Regions from separate parts of the Streptomyces sp. NBC_00086 genome, predicted to be linked through region 3. Evidence: riboswitches for the same ligand, from Rfam matches in the RefSeq annotation. Region 3 holds a riboswitch; each other region holds the start of a gene.
The links. A riboswitch is a leader RNA that binds a small molecule or an ion and turns the genes downstream of it on or off. The one in region 3 is predicted to bind cobalamin.

Region 1 (5,059 bases), 4.8 Mb from region 3:
CCGGTCCAACTCGCGGACGATCTCCGCCCCTTCGAGGAGGAGGGCCTTGGTGCCGCGCTCCTCGTAGACCACCGTCCAGCGCCCCGAGGGCGAGCGCACCGCGCGGTCGAACCGGTAGGAGAGCACGGGGCGGAAGTCGTGTTCGCGCCCGTCCGGCGCCCAGCGGCGCAAGCCCCCGATCGGGTCGACCAGGTCCTCGCCCTCCCAGAAGAGGGACTTCGGCTCCGAGGTTGCCTTCAGCGTCTTCATGGACGCGCAACCTACCTACCGCCAGGCGGCCAGCGCCTCCGGGTTTCGGGGGCCGGGGGAGTCCGGAGCGAGCAGGCCGTGGGCCCGCAGGACGGCCGTGACCGCCGGGGACCAGGCCGGGCGCAGCCCCGCCGAGGTGAGCAGGTCCGGGTCGGACAGGAGCGCCTCGGCCGGGCCGAAGCGGATGCCGGACGGGGTCAGGACCGCCGCGTCGTCGGCCCAGCGGACCGCCAGGTCCACGTCGTGGGTGGCCATCACCACCGTCGTGCCGGCGGCGCGCAGGCCCGCGAGGACGTCGAGGAGCCGCTCCTGGCCGTCCGGGTCCAGGCCGGCCGTCGGCTCGTCCAGGATCAGTACGCGCGGAGCCATCGCCACCGCCCCCGCGATCGCCGCGCGCTTGCGCTGGCCGTAGGAGAGCAGGTGCGTGGGGCGGTCCCGGACGTGCGTGATGTCGAGTGCGGCGAGGGCCGAGTCCACGCGGGCACGGACCTCCGGAGCGGGGAGTCCCAGGTTCATCGGGCCGAAGGACACGTCCTGTTCCACCGAGGCCGCGAACAGCTGGTCGTCGGGGTCCTGCACCACCAGCTGGACGGACGTGCGCAGCCGGGTCAGTCCGGCCCGGCCGTACGAGACCTCCGTGCCGTCCAGCCGCAGCGATCCCGCGCCGGGCCGCAGGCCGCCGCTCAGCAGCCGCATCAGCGTGGTCTTGCCGCTGCCGTTGCGGCCCAGCAGGGCTAGCGCCCGGCCCGGCGCGATGGCGAAGTCGACGCCGGTCAGCACCGCCGGGCCGTCCTCGTAGGCGTAGCCCGCGCCGGACAGCTCCACCACCGCGTTCGGTGACGGGTCCGGCGACGGGTTCGGCGACGCGTTCACAGGGAGAGCCCCTTCAGGGTGAGGGTCAGGGTGATCAGGGCCGCCAGCAGCCCTGCGGTGGCCGCCAGGAAGCGCCACGACAGGGCCGCCTCCGGTACGAGGACCCGCAGCGCGCCGTCGTAGCCGCGTCCGGCCAGCCCCGCCTGGAGCTTGGCCGCGCGGTCGAAGGCCCGTACGAAGGAGGTGGCGGCGAGCCCCGCCAGGGAGCGCCACACCGCCGCCCGGCCGGTGTGACCGAGCCGGGCCGCCTGGGCCCGGCGGACCTGGGCCATGGAGTCGAGCAGCAGGAAGCCGATCCGGTACATGACCAGGGCCACGTCCACCACCGGGGCCGGCACCCCGGCCCGGACCAGTCGGGGCAGTACGTCGGAGACCGGGGTGGTGAAGGCGAACAGCAGCAGCCCGAGCGAGGCCGCCGAGGTGCGCAGCAGCAGTTCGGCGGCGAGCCGCGGGCCGTCGGGGGCCAGGGACACCGGCCCCGCCGGGCCGCCGACCGCGAACAGCAGCGGCAGCGCCCCGGTGAAGCAGAAGCCGAGCGGGATCCGGAAGGCCCGCCAGAGCTGCCGGCCGGCCACCCCGGCCGGGCCGAGCAGCACGACGAGGGTGGCGGCGGCCACCAGCGGCCCGCCCGGCCAGGGCGGCAGGCACACGGCGGTGACGGTCAGCCCGATCCCGAGCAGTGCCTTCTCCAGCGGGTGCCGGCCGCGCCAGCGACTGCCGTGCGCGGCCACGTCGATCGGCAGCACCGCCTAGGCCTCCGGGGCGGTGGCGGCTGCGGCGGCGGCCGCTCCCTGGCGGCGGCCCTTGCGGACGCCGAAGTAGTACGCGAGCACGCCCGCGCCCAGCGCCGCCTGCAAGGCGAACAGCGCGGACTCGATCTCGGCCGAGGGGGGCTCGTACAGAGGGGAGAACCAGGGCTCGTAATCCGGCTTCAGCTCGGTGATCGCCGTCTCCGCCTGAGCGTCGGCGCCCGCGAAGGGCTCCTCCTTGCCCTCGCCCAGCCCCAGGGCGATCGGCAGCACGGCCAGCGCCGCCACCAGGAGCAGCAGCAGGCTGTTGATCTTCGCGTTCTTGGACATCCCGCTCATCAGGCCGCCGCCTTCTCTTCGGTACGGGCGGAGGTCAGCTTCGCGACGCCCAGCCGGACCAGGTCCGACTTGCTCGACGCCATCAGCAGCCGCATCACCAGGACGGTCAGCAGCCCCTCGCTCACCGCCAGCGGTATCTGCGTGACCGCGAAGATCCCCCCGAACTTCGCGAGCGAGCCCGGGAATCCGGAGGCCGGGTCGGGGAAGGCCAGGGCGAGCTGCACGCTGGTGACGCAGTAGGTGACCAGGTCGGCGAAGAAGGCGCCGAAGAACACGGTCACCATCAGCGGGAGACCGGACTTCCGCAGCAGCCGGTAGACGGCGTAGCCCGCCCAGGGCCCGGCGATGGCCATGGAGAAGACGTTGGCGCCGAGGGTGGTGAGCCCGCCGTGTGCCAGCAGCAGCGCCTGGAAGAGCAGGGTGATCGTGCCGAGCACCGCCATGATCGGCGGCCGGAACAGGATCGCCCCGAGCCCGGTGCCCGTGGGGTGCGAGCAACTGCCCGTCACGGATGGGATCTTCAGGGCGGACAGTACGAAGGTGAAGGCTCCGGAGGCGCCGAGCAGCAGCGTGCTCTCCGGGTTGGCCTTCACCTCGCGGGTGAGCGCGCGGACGCCGTGGACGACGAAGGGGGCGGACGCGGCGCCCCAGGCGACCGCGTGCAAAGGGGGCAGGAACCCCTCGGCTATATGCATGAGTAGGGAGACCTCTCCAGCACCTCGTGGATGGACAACGCGCCCCGGCCGGTCTCCTGGCTCACGGGTTGACGTCCATGCTCCGCCTTCCCGGGCAGCGCGGAACCTCCCGCGCAGCCCAGTGGCTTTCCCGCAGGAGTGGAGCCGGACTTCCCGATCACAGTGGCGAGGGCCGCACCGGTTTCCCACCGGTTTCCCGAACACCAAGGCCCGCTGACCCTAGTCGGCCGCGCGGACCGGTAACAACCCGCCCCAATCGCGCCGGGCGGCGGCCGGATTCCGCTTGTGCGTCACACCATGTGTCGGCGTCGTCGCCGTCCGACTCAATGCCCCGGGCTGAAAAGGGAGTTCCGTAGGCCCGTGACCGCCGAGGACGGGCTGCCGCGCGTCGCCGCACTATTCCGGCCGCGTGTTCCACCCGGACGACCCGGACGGGTGCGGCCGGGTGGCGGGCCTGCCGGGCGCCGGTGAGGCTGGACGGGTGGCTACCGGAGGAGCGCGACGATGACTTACAACGCCATGTCTCACGACGACCTGCGTGCCGTGGTGATCAACTGCACCCTCAAGCGGTCGCCGGAACAGAGCCACACGCAGGGCCTGATCGACATCAGCACCGGCATCATGAAGCGCCAGGGTGTCCAGGTCGAGGTGCTCAGGGCAGTGGACCTCGACATCGCGACCGGCGTCTGGCCGGACATGACGGAGCACGGCTGGGAGACCGATGAGTGGCCGGTCATCTACTCGAAAGTCATGGCCGCAGACATCCTCACGCTGGCTGGGCCCGTATGGCTGGGTGACAACTCCTCGGTCATGAAGAAGGTGATCGAGCGCCTGTACGCCTGCTCGTCGATCCTCAACGAGCTCGGCCAGTACGCCTACTACGGTCGGGTGGGCGGGTGCCTGATCACCGGCAACGAGGACGGCGCCAAGCACTGCGCGATGAACGTCCTGTACAGCCTCCAGCACCTCGGATACGTCATTCCGCCGCAGGCGGACGCGGGCTGGGTCGGTGAGGCCGGCCCGGGCCCGTCGTACCTCGACCCCGGCTCCGGCGGGCCGGACAACGACTTCACGAACCGCAACACGACCTTCATGACCTGGAACCAGCTCCACCTGGCGAGGATGCTCAAGGACACCGGTGGCATCCCCGCCCACGGAAACCAGCGCTCCGAGTGGGACGCCGGCTGCCGGTTCGACTTCGAGAACCCCGAGCACCGTTGAGCTCGGGCCGCAAGGGACGCGGTCCAGGGCGTCAGATGAGGTCGCGGTGGCGGCCCACCTGGGTGGAGAAGAGGTAGAGCGGGGGCAGGAGGGCGGCGGCGCAGACGGTCCAGAGCGCGGTACGGGCGCCGAACTGGGTGGCGAGGAGGCCGGCGGTGAGCGCGCCGAGCGGCAGCGCGCCCCAGGAGACGAAGCGGACCGTGGCCATCACGCGGGACAGCAGTTCCGGGGGCGACTGCGTCTGCCGGTAGGTGCGGGTGGTGATCGAGCCGATGACGGTGCCGAAGGCGAAGCCGGCGTTGCCCAGGGCGAACCAGAACGCGTCCCCCGCCGACGTGGTCAGCGGGGCGAGCAGGAGCAGCGCGCCGCCGGCCAGGTCGGCCAGGATGATGCCCCGCGCGGTGCCGAGGCGCGTGGTCACGCGGACCGCGACGGCGGCGCCGGCGAGCGCGCCGACTCCGTCCATGGCGAGGACGAGACCGAGCTGCATGGAGTCGAGGCCGGCTCCGCGGACCAGGTAGAGGGGGGTGAGGGTGACGAGGGCCGCGTTGAGGAAGTTGGCGGCGGTCGCCCAGATCATGCAGGGGCGCATGACCGGGTGCTTGGTGACGTACCGCCATCCCGCGCGCATCAGCCGCAGCGCGCTCTCGCTGGTGCGGGGCACGGGGCGGCTCTCGGGGAGGGTGCGCAAGAGCACGGCGGAGGCCAGGTAGCTGGCGGCGTCCACGACGATCGCGCCGACCGGGCCCGTCGCACCGATCAGGACGCCGCCGAGGGAGGGGCCGCCGGTGTCGGTGACGGCGTGCGTGCCCGACATGACGCTGTTGCGGGCGGCCAGCTGCCGGGCCGGGACGACGGCGGGCAGGAAGGTCGAGTTGCCGATGTCGAACAGCACGGTCGCCGAGCCGGTGACGAGCGCCGCGAACACCAGGT
Region 2 (5,059 bases), 3.4 Mb from region 3:
CGGCCCGCCCACGAGCAGGTTCCAGCGCCCGGAGCGCCCCGTCAGCGTCGTCACCGACCCCGGGCGTGCGTCGAGCCGCCAGAAGGCCGCCGCCGGCAGCTCCAGGGCCCACACCACGGCCGCCCGTACGACGCCCTGCCCGGCCACCGCCCGGTGCGTCCCCGGCGCCAGCGCGCCCAGGTGTGCGCCGACCCGCGCGATCAGCGTCTCGACCGACTCGCCGCCGCCCGGGGGCGCGTACGCGGTGTCGGTCATCCACCTCCGCAGCCCCTCGGGGTCCTCCCCGGCCACGTCGTCCATGGCCCGCCCGGCCCAGGCGCCGTGGTCCTGCCCGCGCAGCCCTTCGTGCCCGGGGCACGGATCTGCGGACGGGAAGCGGTGGAGGCGCCCCGCTTCGTCCAGAGGCGGAATCACGAGACGGACTCGTACGGTGGTGGGGTGCACCGTCCGATTCTTCCGGGGTTTCGCACCGCGTTCAACCATCGGCCATCTGTTGGGTGCGGACATGACAATCAACCCCGCGAGCGTCTTCCTCTCAGGGCAAAACCCTCATAAAGGAAGAACATTGACCACACGTCTCGCCGCCCGCGCCTCCGCACTCGTGCTCTGCACGGCACTCGCCGGGTCCGTGGCGCTCCCCGCACAGGCCTCCTCGATCGGCACCGTCCGGCCCAGGGCCGAGACCGCGCCGCTGTACGACGACGAGGCCGGCGGCGACGCCAACGCGGACGACCCGGCGATCTGGCGCAACGCCGCCGACCCGGGCCGCAGCCTGGTGATCGCGACCGCCAAGCAGGGCGGCCTGCGGGTCTACGACCTGGAGGCCCGGCAGGTGCAGTCGCTGCCCGCCCCGGCCGGACCGGGCGCCGACGACGCACCCGGCCGCTTCAACAACGTCGACCTGGTCAGCGGCCTGCGCCTGGGCGGCGGGCGCGCCGATGTCGCGGTGGTCAGCGACCGGGGCAACGACCGGCTGCGGATCTACCGGATCGACCGGAACCGGCCCGGCGGCCCGCTCACCGACGTCACCGACCCGGGAGCGCGCCCGGTCTTCTCCGCCGACCAGGCCGAGATCAACGAGCAGAAGACCGCGTACGGCCTGGCCACCTGGACGGACCGCAAGAGCGGCCGGTCCTACGCGGCGGTCAGTCAGCGCAACCGCACCCGGATCGCCCTGCTGGAGCTGGTCGCCACCCCCGCAGGCACGGTCGACTACCGCCAGGTGCGCACGCTGGACCTGCCGTCCTCCTTCCGCCTGCCGAACGGCGCTTCCTGGACGCCCTGTGCCGAGCCGGGCGAACTGCCGCAGATCGAGGGCATGGTCGTCGACCCCGCGGACGGCACCCTGTACGCGGGGCAGGAGGACGTCGGGATCTGGCGCATCGACGCGGGCCTCGGCGGCACGCCGAAGCTGATCGACAAGGTGCGCGAGTACGGCGTGCCCGGCACCTACGACGAGGAGACCGAGGAGTGCGCGCCCGGCGCCGATCCCGGCTACGGGGGCAAGCGCCTGAAGGCCGACGTCGAGGGCCTGACCCTGGTCACCGAGGCCGACGGCGACGGCTACCTGCTCGCCTCCAGCCAGGGTGACGACACCTTCGTCGCCTACGACCGCGAGCGCGAGGACCACAACGAGTTCGAGGGCGCCTTCCGCATCACCGCGGCCTCCGCCACCCTTGACGGCTCCGAGGTCTGCGACGGCGCCGCCGCCCTCAACGCCCCCCTCGGTACGCGCTATCCCCGCGGCCTGCTCGTCGTCCAGGACGGCCGGGAAACCCCGGGCGACGGCGACCGCGAGGCGACCGGCTTCAAGTTCGTCGGCCTGGGCGAGGTGGTCGACGCCATCGGCTGACGCCGTCGGCCGGTGAGACGCGCCGGTGAGACGAGCCGGTGCGACGAGCCGGTGAGACGGAACCCTCCTGCAAGGACGCTGTAAGGCCGCCATAAAGAGCGGTACGGTGGCGGACGACAAGACGACGGTATGACGGAAGTCCGGTTGAGAATCCGGCACGGTCGCGCCACTGTGAATCCTCCCGGAGGGGGAGGAAAGTCAGACCCGCCACCGTCGTCGCAAGCACCACTGACCGGGACGCGTGTTCCCTCTGGAGGTTCCTGCCATGGCCGACTCCGCCGTGCCCACGACTGCCGCCCCGCTGGCCGTCGCACCCATCTCCCTCTCCACCCTGGCCCCTTGGGCGCTGTTCGTGGGCGTTCTGATGCTGGTCCTGCTCTACCTCGTCGGCGCCGAGCAGGGCGCCACCGCGATCTTCGAAGGCGACACCGTGCACGAGTGGATGCACGACGGCCGCCACCTCCTCGGCTTCCCCTGCCACTGATCCACCGATCCGCAAGGGACCGAAAACTTCATGAACCCCATTTCCCCCCGCGTGCTCCTCATCAGGGGCATGCTCGCCGGCCTGCTCGCCGGAGTTGCCGCGTTCCTCGTCGCGTACTTCCTGGGCGAGTCCCAGGTCGACGCGGCGATCGCCCTGGAGGAAGCCGGATCCCACGATCACGGTGACGCCGAGGCGGCTCCGGTCAGCCGGGCCCTCCAGGCCACGGCCGGGCTGGGCACCGGAACCCTGCTCTACGGGATCGCGCTCGGCGGCATCGCCGCGCTCGTCTACTGCTACGCCCTGGGCCGGATCGGCCGCTTCGGCCCCCGGGCCACGGCGCTGCTGGTCTCCGGCGGTCTGTTCGTCACCGTCACCCTGGTGCCGTTCTTCAAGTACCCCGCCAACCCGCCGGCCGTCGGAGACCCCGAGACCACGGTCCAGCGGACCACCCTCTACGTCCTGATGCTCGCGCTCGGCCTGCTGCTCGCGGCCGCCGCGCTGATCCTGGGCCGGCGCCTCGCGCCGCGCCTGGGCAACTGGAACGCCTCGATCGCAGCCTCGCTCGCCTTCGTGGTGGCCGTCGCCGTCGCCTACGCGTTCCTGCCCGGCATCAACGAGGTGCCGACGGGCTTCCCGGCGGCGCTCGTCTGGCAGTTCCGGCTCGCCTCGCTCGCCATTCAGGCCGCGATGTGGGGAACTTTCGGCCTGGCTTTCGGATTTCTTGCCGAACGGGCTCTTGTCCCCGCCGCAACACCCAAGGAGGCTGTACAGCCTGCGAGTTGACGTCTTGCGTGCAAGTGAATGAGAGGCTGGTGACGGCGCGGTGGCGACGGCGACCCGAGAGCTCGGGGACCATCGAAGACCCAAAGGCCGCCGGGAGGCGCCGCACTGGCTTCACTTGCCGCACTGGCTTCGCCTGCCGCACCTGCCCAACCGGCAGCAGTGGCGAGACGTGCGGGAGTGGCGGGGCTGGACGGGCGCGGCCCCGTTCTGGCTGAACGCGGTGCTCCTGCTGCTGACCCCCTTCTCCACCGTCACCCTGCTCGCGCAGATCGGCATCATCGCGGGCCTGACCGCCGTCGCCGGTCTGGCCCGCCACCTCTGGTCGGGTGACTACGGCCATGCGGCCATCCACTCCGCCGCCGCGCTCATGGGTGCGGCGGCAGTGGCGGTGGTCGTGGTCTGACGGGGGGCTCGCCGGGGGGCTAGCCCCCCGAACGACCTTCCCGGCTCCCGGATGTGATGGCCGGGGATGCCCAACCATCCTCGTTTCATGACCACTTACCGCAGCAAGACCGCACTCGTCGCCCTGGCCGCCACGGCCGTGGCGGCCACGCTGACCGGTACCGCCGGCGCCGCGGCCGCCACCGCCGCCGGCCGCGCCGCCGCGCCCACCCTGGCCTGGACGGCGTGCACCCACACGGGCCACCTCGACGGCCAGCAGTGCGCGAAGCTGTCCGTCCCCCTCGACTACGCCGACCCGGCCGGCCCGCACGTCGACCTCGCCGTGTCCCGGCTGCCCAGCACCCGTCCCGCCGCCCGGCGCGGGACGCTGGCCGTGGTCCCCGGCGGGCCGGGCGGCTCGGGCGTGCAGCGGCTCTCGCAGAAGGGGGCCGCGCTGGCGGGGCAACTGGACGGCGCGTACGACCTCGTCGCGCTCGACCCGCGCGGAGTCGGCGGCAGCGTCACCGCCGAATGCGGCCTGGACGCGGCCGACCGGCGCCTGACGACCCTGCGCTCCTGGCCCGGCGCCGACGGGGGGATCGCGGAGAACGTCGACCGCTCCCGCCGGGTGGCCGAGGCCTGTGCCGCGAACGGCGGCGCGGAGCTGCGCAGTTTCACCACCGCCAACCAGGCGCGCGACATGGACCGCTTCCGGGAGGCCCTCGGCGAGCGCAAGCTCTCGGTGTGGGCCGTCTCCTACGGGACCTACGTGACGGCGGTGTACGCGCAGAAGTTCCCGCACCGCACCGACCGCCTGGTGCTGGACAGCAGCGGGGACCCCGACCCGACGCGGGTCGCGCGCGGCTGGCTCGCGAACATGGCGCAGGGCGCCGACGACCGCTTCCCCGACTTCGCGGCCTGGGCGGCGGACCCGGCGCGGGCGGGGGAGGGGCTGCGGCTCGCCGACCACCCGGACGACGTACGCCCGTTGTTCCTGGCCCTCGCTGCGGAGCTGGACCGCTCCCCGAAGCCCTCGAACGTACCCGGCCTGCCGCTGACGGGCACGATGCTGCGCCAGGCCCTGCAGACCGCCCTCTACGGCGACGCCCAGTTCCCCGCCTTCGCCCGCCTCGTCCGCGAGGCCCGGGACCCCGGGGCGGTCCCCGAGCTGCCCAAGGAGCTCGCCGCGGTGCTCCCCGACTCGGACGCGTCGCTGATGGTGGGGGTCATCTGCAACGTCGTGGCCTGGCCCAAGAACGTCTCCGGGTACGAGCGGGCAGTGGCCGCGGACCGCGCCGCGCACCCCCTGACGGCCGGGATGCCGGCGAACGTCACCCGACGCCCCCGCCGAACGCCCCACCCGCATCACCGACCGGGGCCCCTCGAACATCCTGATGGTGCAGAACCTCCGCGACCCGTCGACCCCGTACACCGCCTCCCTGAAGATGCGCGAAGCCCTCGGCTCGCGCGCCCGGCTGCTCACCGTCGACCACGGCGGCCACGGGGTCTACCTGGGCAACGGCAACGCCTGCTCCGACCGCACGGTCACCGCGTACCTC
Region 3 (5,059 bases):
AACCGCTGGACGACCTGTTCGCGGCCTGGCTGTCGGCGCCGGGCCTCCCGCCCCTGCCCGCGCCGGCGGCGACGGCCTAGAGCCAGCCCTTCTTCTTGACGAAGACGAAGGTGCCCAGGGATGCGGCGAGTACGGTGCCCAGGAGGACCGGCAGGGCGAAGAAGTTGTCGAAGCCGTACTCGTTGAGGTGCTCGAAGTTGGCGCCCGGGATCGCGGCGAAGGTGGACGGAATGACGAACATGAGGGTCAGCGCCGTCAGCTTCCGGTTCTCCACGGTGGACTTGACCTGATCTTCCGTCAGGGCGTTCAGGCGGTCCATGTCCCGGTTGAAATCGCGCAGTTCGTCGCGGATCTCGTGCAGGACGGCCAGGGCCTGGGCCTGCTCATCGGCGGTCGAGGCGGCGTCGGTGCGGGTGTTGGTGTTCGTGCTGATGGTCATGACAGTGCTTCCTTCTGGTGAACGGGGACGTGCGGGGAAATGGGCGTGACGGTGCGCGAGACCTCGCGCGGACCGGACGGAGCGGCCTGTGGACGCCCCGGAAAGGGGTGGGTGGAGGAGCCCGGAGCATGCCGGACGAGCCCGCCGCAAGGGCTGGGCGCGGGGTTGCCGGAACGGGCCGGGCAAGGGTGAGCGGCCGGGCGGCGAGCGCCGACGGGCCGTCGGGGGTGGAGCGAGAGCTCTGGCTACGCGGAGGTGCGGCTCAGAGCGCGGCGCAGGACGAGGCGACGCGGCGCGGGTGGTTCAGCGGACTCGGACTGTGATCCATGGGGCGATCGCCTCCTCTCGGCAGGGCATACGGCATACGCGGTCGCGGCCATCGGCCATCGAATGGGCGAGCGCAGTGCACTCACGGGCGGCGACACCTCAACGCTAACAGCAGCTCAGGGGCCCAATCCGGGTCTTTGGTCCCACGGGCCGGGCCAAAGGTCCCCTCCGGCGGGGACGCGAAACGCCCCGCCCGGGCCGCCGCGGCCGGGGTGGAGTCCGGGGCGCGGCGGGCCGGGCGGGGCGTGCGGGGCCAGTACCCGAGTGCGGTGCCGAGGGCGGCGCGCACACCGCTGCGGCCCGGATCCGGGGGAGGAGACCCACCGGTCCGGGCCGAGACGTCGCGGCGACGGGTGGGTCTCAGGCCGCGAAGACCTCGCGGAGCTGCTGCTCCTGCGTGCCGGAGAGGTTGGAGCGGATCAGCTGCGCCTGCCCGCCGGGGAAGGAGGCGCGCACCCGCTCGACCACGGCGTCGGAGGAGAGCAGGAACAGTGCGGAAGTCCCGGGCTTCACCTCGGACTTCACGTCGTCGATGAACTGGTCGTCGATCCCGACGTCGGACAGCGATCCACCGATGGCCCCGGCTGCCGCACCCACGGCGGCGCCGAGCAGCGGCACGAAGAACAGGAGCCCGAAGAGCATCCCCCAGAAGGTGCCGGACAGCGCGCCGGCTCCCGTGAGGCTGTTCAACTGCTGGGTCTTCGGCTTCCTGGCGTCTTCGTGCCAGGTGACGACCGCGGCGTCGTGCACCTGTATGAGCTGTTCCTTCTGCAGGGCGAGCAGGGCGGACTCCGCCTGCTGGGCCCCCTCGGGAGTGGGGAACTTCCAGACGGTGAGAGTGGTGGATGCCACGTAACGCTCCAGTTCCTGGACGGTGTTGCCGGTGTCCAGTACACCCTAGAATCAGACAATCCACCACAATTGGTATAGTCGTGACTCCATGTCATCTGCCGGGCCGTCAGCGTCACTCGCCCGTTCGGCCGTACCCGGCCGTCCGCGCGCCCCGCTTGCTTCTCGGCAGGCCTCTCCGTGTCTCATCTCACCGTCCGGCATGCGGGAAGTCGTGTTCATTCACCGGGCGTCCGCCCTACTGTGGGCCTCGCAGCTGGTTCGCCCCCGTCCGCCAGGCGGGATGCGTCGTAAGAGGGAACCCGGTGGGAATCCGGGACTGCCCCGCAGCGGTGAGCGGGAACGACCGCCGTCATACGCACTGGGACCGGAAGCGGTCCTGGGAAGCGACGGCCATTAGGTGCCCGCCGGGAGACCGGCAGGCGAGCCCGCGAGTCCGAAGACCTGCCCGTTGCCCGTGCGCGAACGACCGCGCACGGTTTCCCGGTGACCTCGTGGGCGGGTCGGCGTGCTTCAGGCGGATCCTCCCGTCGCGTACCGAGCCGTACGCGACCCCAACACCCGCCCGTTCCCGCACCCTTCGCGTCCGCGACCCGTCACCGGGCCATGGAGACACGCTCGCGAAGGAGAGTTCCGTGACCACCGAGTCCGCAGCCGCGCCCGTAGGGGCCACCGTGTACGGGTACCCCCGCCAGGGACAGAACCGGGAACTGAAGAAGGCGGTCGAGGGCTACTGGAAGGGCCGCGTCACCGCCGAAGCCCTCCGCGCCACGGCCCGCGACCTGCGCCGGACCAACTGGGCCCGGCTCGCCGAGGCCGGCATCACCGAGGTTCCCACCGGCGACTTCTCGTACTACGACCACGTCCTGGACACCACGGTCATGGTCGGCGCGATCCCCGACCGCCACCGGTCCGCCGTCGCGGCGGACGCCCTGGACGGCTACTTCGCGATGGCGCGGGGCACCCAGGACGTGGCCCCGCTGGAGATGACCAAGTGGTTCGACACCAACTACCACTACCTGGTGCCCGAACTGGGTCCCGACACCGTCTTCACCGCCGAACCCGCCCGGCAGGTGGCCGAGTTGAAGGAGGCCCTGGCCCTCGGCCACAGGGCCCGCCCGGTCCTGGTCGGACCTGTGACCTACCTCCTCCTCGCCAAGCCCGCACCCGGCACGCCCCCCGGCTTCGATCCGCTGGCCCTCCTCGACCGGCTGCTCCCCGTCTACGCACGGGTCATCACCGAACTGCGCGCTGCCGGCGCCGCCTGGGTCCAGCTCGACGAACCGGCCCTGGTCCAGGACCGCACCCCGGCCGAACTGAACGCGGCGGCCCGCGCCTACCGCGAACTCGGCGGCCTCAGCCTCGCCCAGCGCCCCAAGCTGCTCGTCGCCTCCTACTTCGACCGGCTCGGCGAAGCGCTGCCCGTACTGGCGAAGGCGCCCGTGGAGGGCCTCGCCCTCGACTTCACCGACCGGGCCGCCGCCAACCTCGACGACCTCGCCGCGGCCGGCGGCATCCCCGGCAAGCGCCTGGTCGCGGGCGTGGTCAACGGCCGCAACATCTGGATCAATGACTACCAGCAGTCACTGGCGACCCTGGGCACCCTGCTCGGCCTCGCGGGCCGGGTCGACGTCGCCGCGTCCTGCTCCCTGCTGCACGTCCCCCTCGACGCGGACGCCGAGCGGGACACCGACCCGCAGATCGGGCGCTGGCTCGCCTTCGCCCGGCAGAAGAGCACCGAGATCAGCACGCTGGCCCGCGGACTCGCCCGGGGCACCGACGCGATCGCGGCCGAACTCGCCGCGAACCGGGCCGACCTGGCCTCCCGCGCCGCCTCCCGGATCACCCACGACCCGGCCGTCCGCGCCCGCACCGCCGCGATCACCGACACCGACGGCCGCCGCCTCCCCGCCTACGCCGAACGGGCCGCCGCCCAGCGCGCCCACCTCGGCCTGCCGCTCCTTCCCACCACCACCATCGGCTCCTTCCCGCAGACCACGGAACTGCGCACCGCCCGCGCCGACCTGCGCGCGGGACGCATCGACACGGCGGCCTACGAGGACCGCATCCGGGCCGAGATCCGCGAGGTCGTCGCCTTCCAGGAGAAGGCCGGCCTCGACGTACTCGTACACGGAGAGCCCGAACGCAGCGACATGGTCCAGTACTTCGCCGAACAGCTGACCGGCTACCTCGCCACCCGGCACGGCTGGGTCCAGTCCTACGGCACCCGCTACGTCCGCCCGCCGGTCCTCGCCGGAGACATCTCGCGCCCCGACCCGATGACCGTGCGCTGGACCGCGTACGCCCAGGAGCAGACGGCCAAGCCGGTCAAGGGCATGCTCACCGGCCCCGTCACCATGCTCGCCTGGTCCTTCGTCCGCGACGACCAGCCGCTCGCCGCCACCGCCCGCCAGGTCGCGCTGGCGCTCCGCGACGAGGTGGCCGACCTGGAGGCCGCCGGCACCTCCGTCATCCAGGTCGACGAGCCCGCCCTGCGTGAAACCCTGCCGCTGCGCGCCGCCGACCACGCCGGCTACCTGGCGTGGGCCACGGAATCCTTCCGCCTCACCACCAGCGGCGTCCGTCCGGACACCCAGATCCACACCCACATGTGCTACGCGGAGTTCGGGGACATCGTCGAGGCCATCGAGAACCTCGACGCGGACGTCATCAGCCTGGAGGCGGCCCGCTCCCACATGCAGGTCGCGGACGAACTCGCCGGCGCGGGCTACCCGCGCGAGGTCGGCCCCGGCGTCTGGGACATCCACTCTCCCCGCATCCCCTCGGCCGGGGAAGCGGCGACCCTGCTGCGCAAGGGACTTGGGGCGATCCCGGCCGAACGCCTCTGGGTCAACCCCGACTGCGGCCTGAAGACCCGCGGCTGGCCCGAGACGCGGGCCTCGCTGGAGAACCTCGTCGAGGCGGCCCGCAGGGTGCGCTCGGAGGTGGCGCCGAGCGCCTGACCTCCGTGGGGCGGCCGGCATCCGGGGCGCCCGGGTGCCGGCCGGGGGGCGGCTCTACCCGCCGGGTGAGGCGGCCCAGATGAGGGGGTACCGCTCGCTCCCCGCCCGGTCGACCCACTGCAGCCGGTCCCGTACGATCCCGCGCCGACCTTCAGGGATCCGCTCCGCCAGCCTGCTCAGCAGGTCGCGCATCCTGCGCAGGGCCATCGGGGAGCCGGCGGCGGAGAAGAGCAGGTCGTCGACGGCCGTGCGCACGTAACGCTCCCAGTCCGGCACCGGGAGCGTGACCCGCGACCGTCCGCCCTCGTCGGCGAAGTGGCCGATGCCCAGCTCCACGCCGGCGAGGCGGGTCAGCAGGTCTTCGAGCCGGTCCATGCTCTCCACCGCGGTGGCCGGGTCGTTGACGGCCGGGGAGAGCGCGCGCAGCGCGATGTCGGCGAGGAGCCTGAAGGGCAGGTCGGGGTCCTGGTCGAAGGTGCGC

Region 1: linked by a shared signal. The riboswitch ahead of OG276_RS10610 (energy-coupling factor ABC transporter permease) and the one ahead of metE (5-methyltetrahydropteroyltriglutamate--homocysteine S-methyltransferase) in region 3 are both predicted to bind cobalamin.
Region 2: linked by a shared signal. The riboswitch ahead of OG276_RS17470 (CbtB-domain containing protein) and the one ahead of metE (5-methyltetrahydropteroyltriglutamate--homocysteine S-methyltransferase) in region 3 are both predicted to bind cobalamin.

The regions. Positions count from the first base shown of each region.
Region 1 is NZ_JAPELZ010000001.1:2,431,738-2,436,796, reverse strand. It holds gene OG276_RS10630 (hypothetical protein) at 1-249, opposite strand, end outside; gene OG276_RS10625 (energy-coupling factor ABC transporter ATP-binding protein) at 265-1,122, opposite strand; gene cbiQ (cobalt ECF transporter T component CbiQ) at 1,119-1,868, opposite strand; gene OG276_RS10615 (energy-coupling factor ABC transporter substrate-binding protein) at 1,872-2,201, opposite strand; gene OG276_RS10610 (energy-coupling factor ABC transporter permease) at 2,210-2,905, opposite strand; cobalamin riboswitch at 2,934-3,128, opposite strand; gene OG276_RS10605 (flavodoxin family protein) at 3,410-4,126, shown strand; gene OG276_RS10600 (MFS transporter) at 4,158-5,059, opposite strand, start outside.
Region 2 is NZ_JAPELZ010000001.1:3,914,721-3,919,779, reverse strand. It holds gene OG276_RS17480 (histidine phosphatase family protein) at 1-444, opposite strand, end outside; gene OG276_RS17475 (phytase) at 566-1,852, shown strand; cobalamin riboswitch at 1,943-2,079, shown strand; gene OG276_RS17470 (CbtB-domain containing protein) at 2,118-2,336, shown strand; gene OG276_RS17465 (CbtA family protein) at 2,367-3,119, shown strand; gene OG276_RS17460 (hypothetical protein) at 3,235-3,522, shown strand; partial or broken gene OG276_RS17455 (alpha/beta hydrolase) at 3,610-5,059, shown strand, end outside; gene OG276_RS17450 (TetR/AcrR family transcriptional regulator) at 5,058-5,059, opposite strand, start outside.
Region 3 is NZ_JAPELZ010000001.1:7,271,890-7,276,948, forward strand. It holds gene OG276_RS32970 (M1 family metallopeptidase) at 1-80, shown strand, start outside; gene OG276_RS32975 (hypothetical protein) at 77-439, opposite strand; gene OG276_RS32980 (DUF1269 domain-containing protein) at 1,127-1,618, opposite strand; cobalamin riboswitch at 1,856-2,082, shown strand; gene metE (5-methyltetrahydropteroyltriglutamate--homocysteine S-methyltransferase) at 2,251-4,578, shown strand; gene OG276_RS32990 (DUF2254 family protein) at 4,633-5,059, opposite strand, start outside.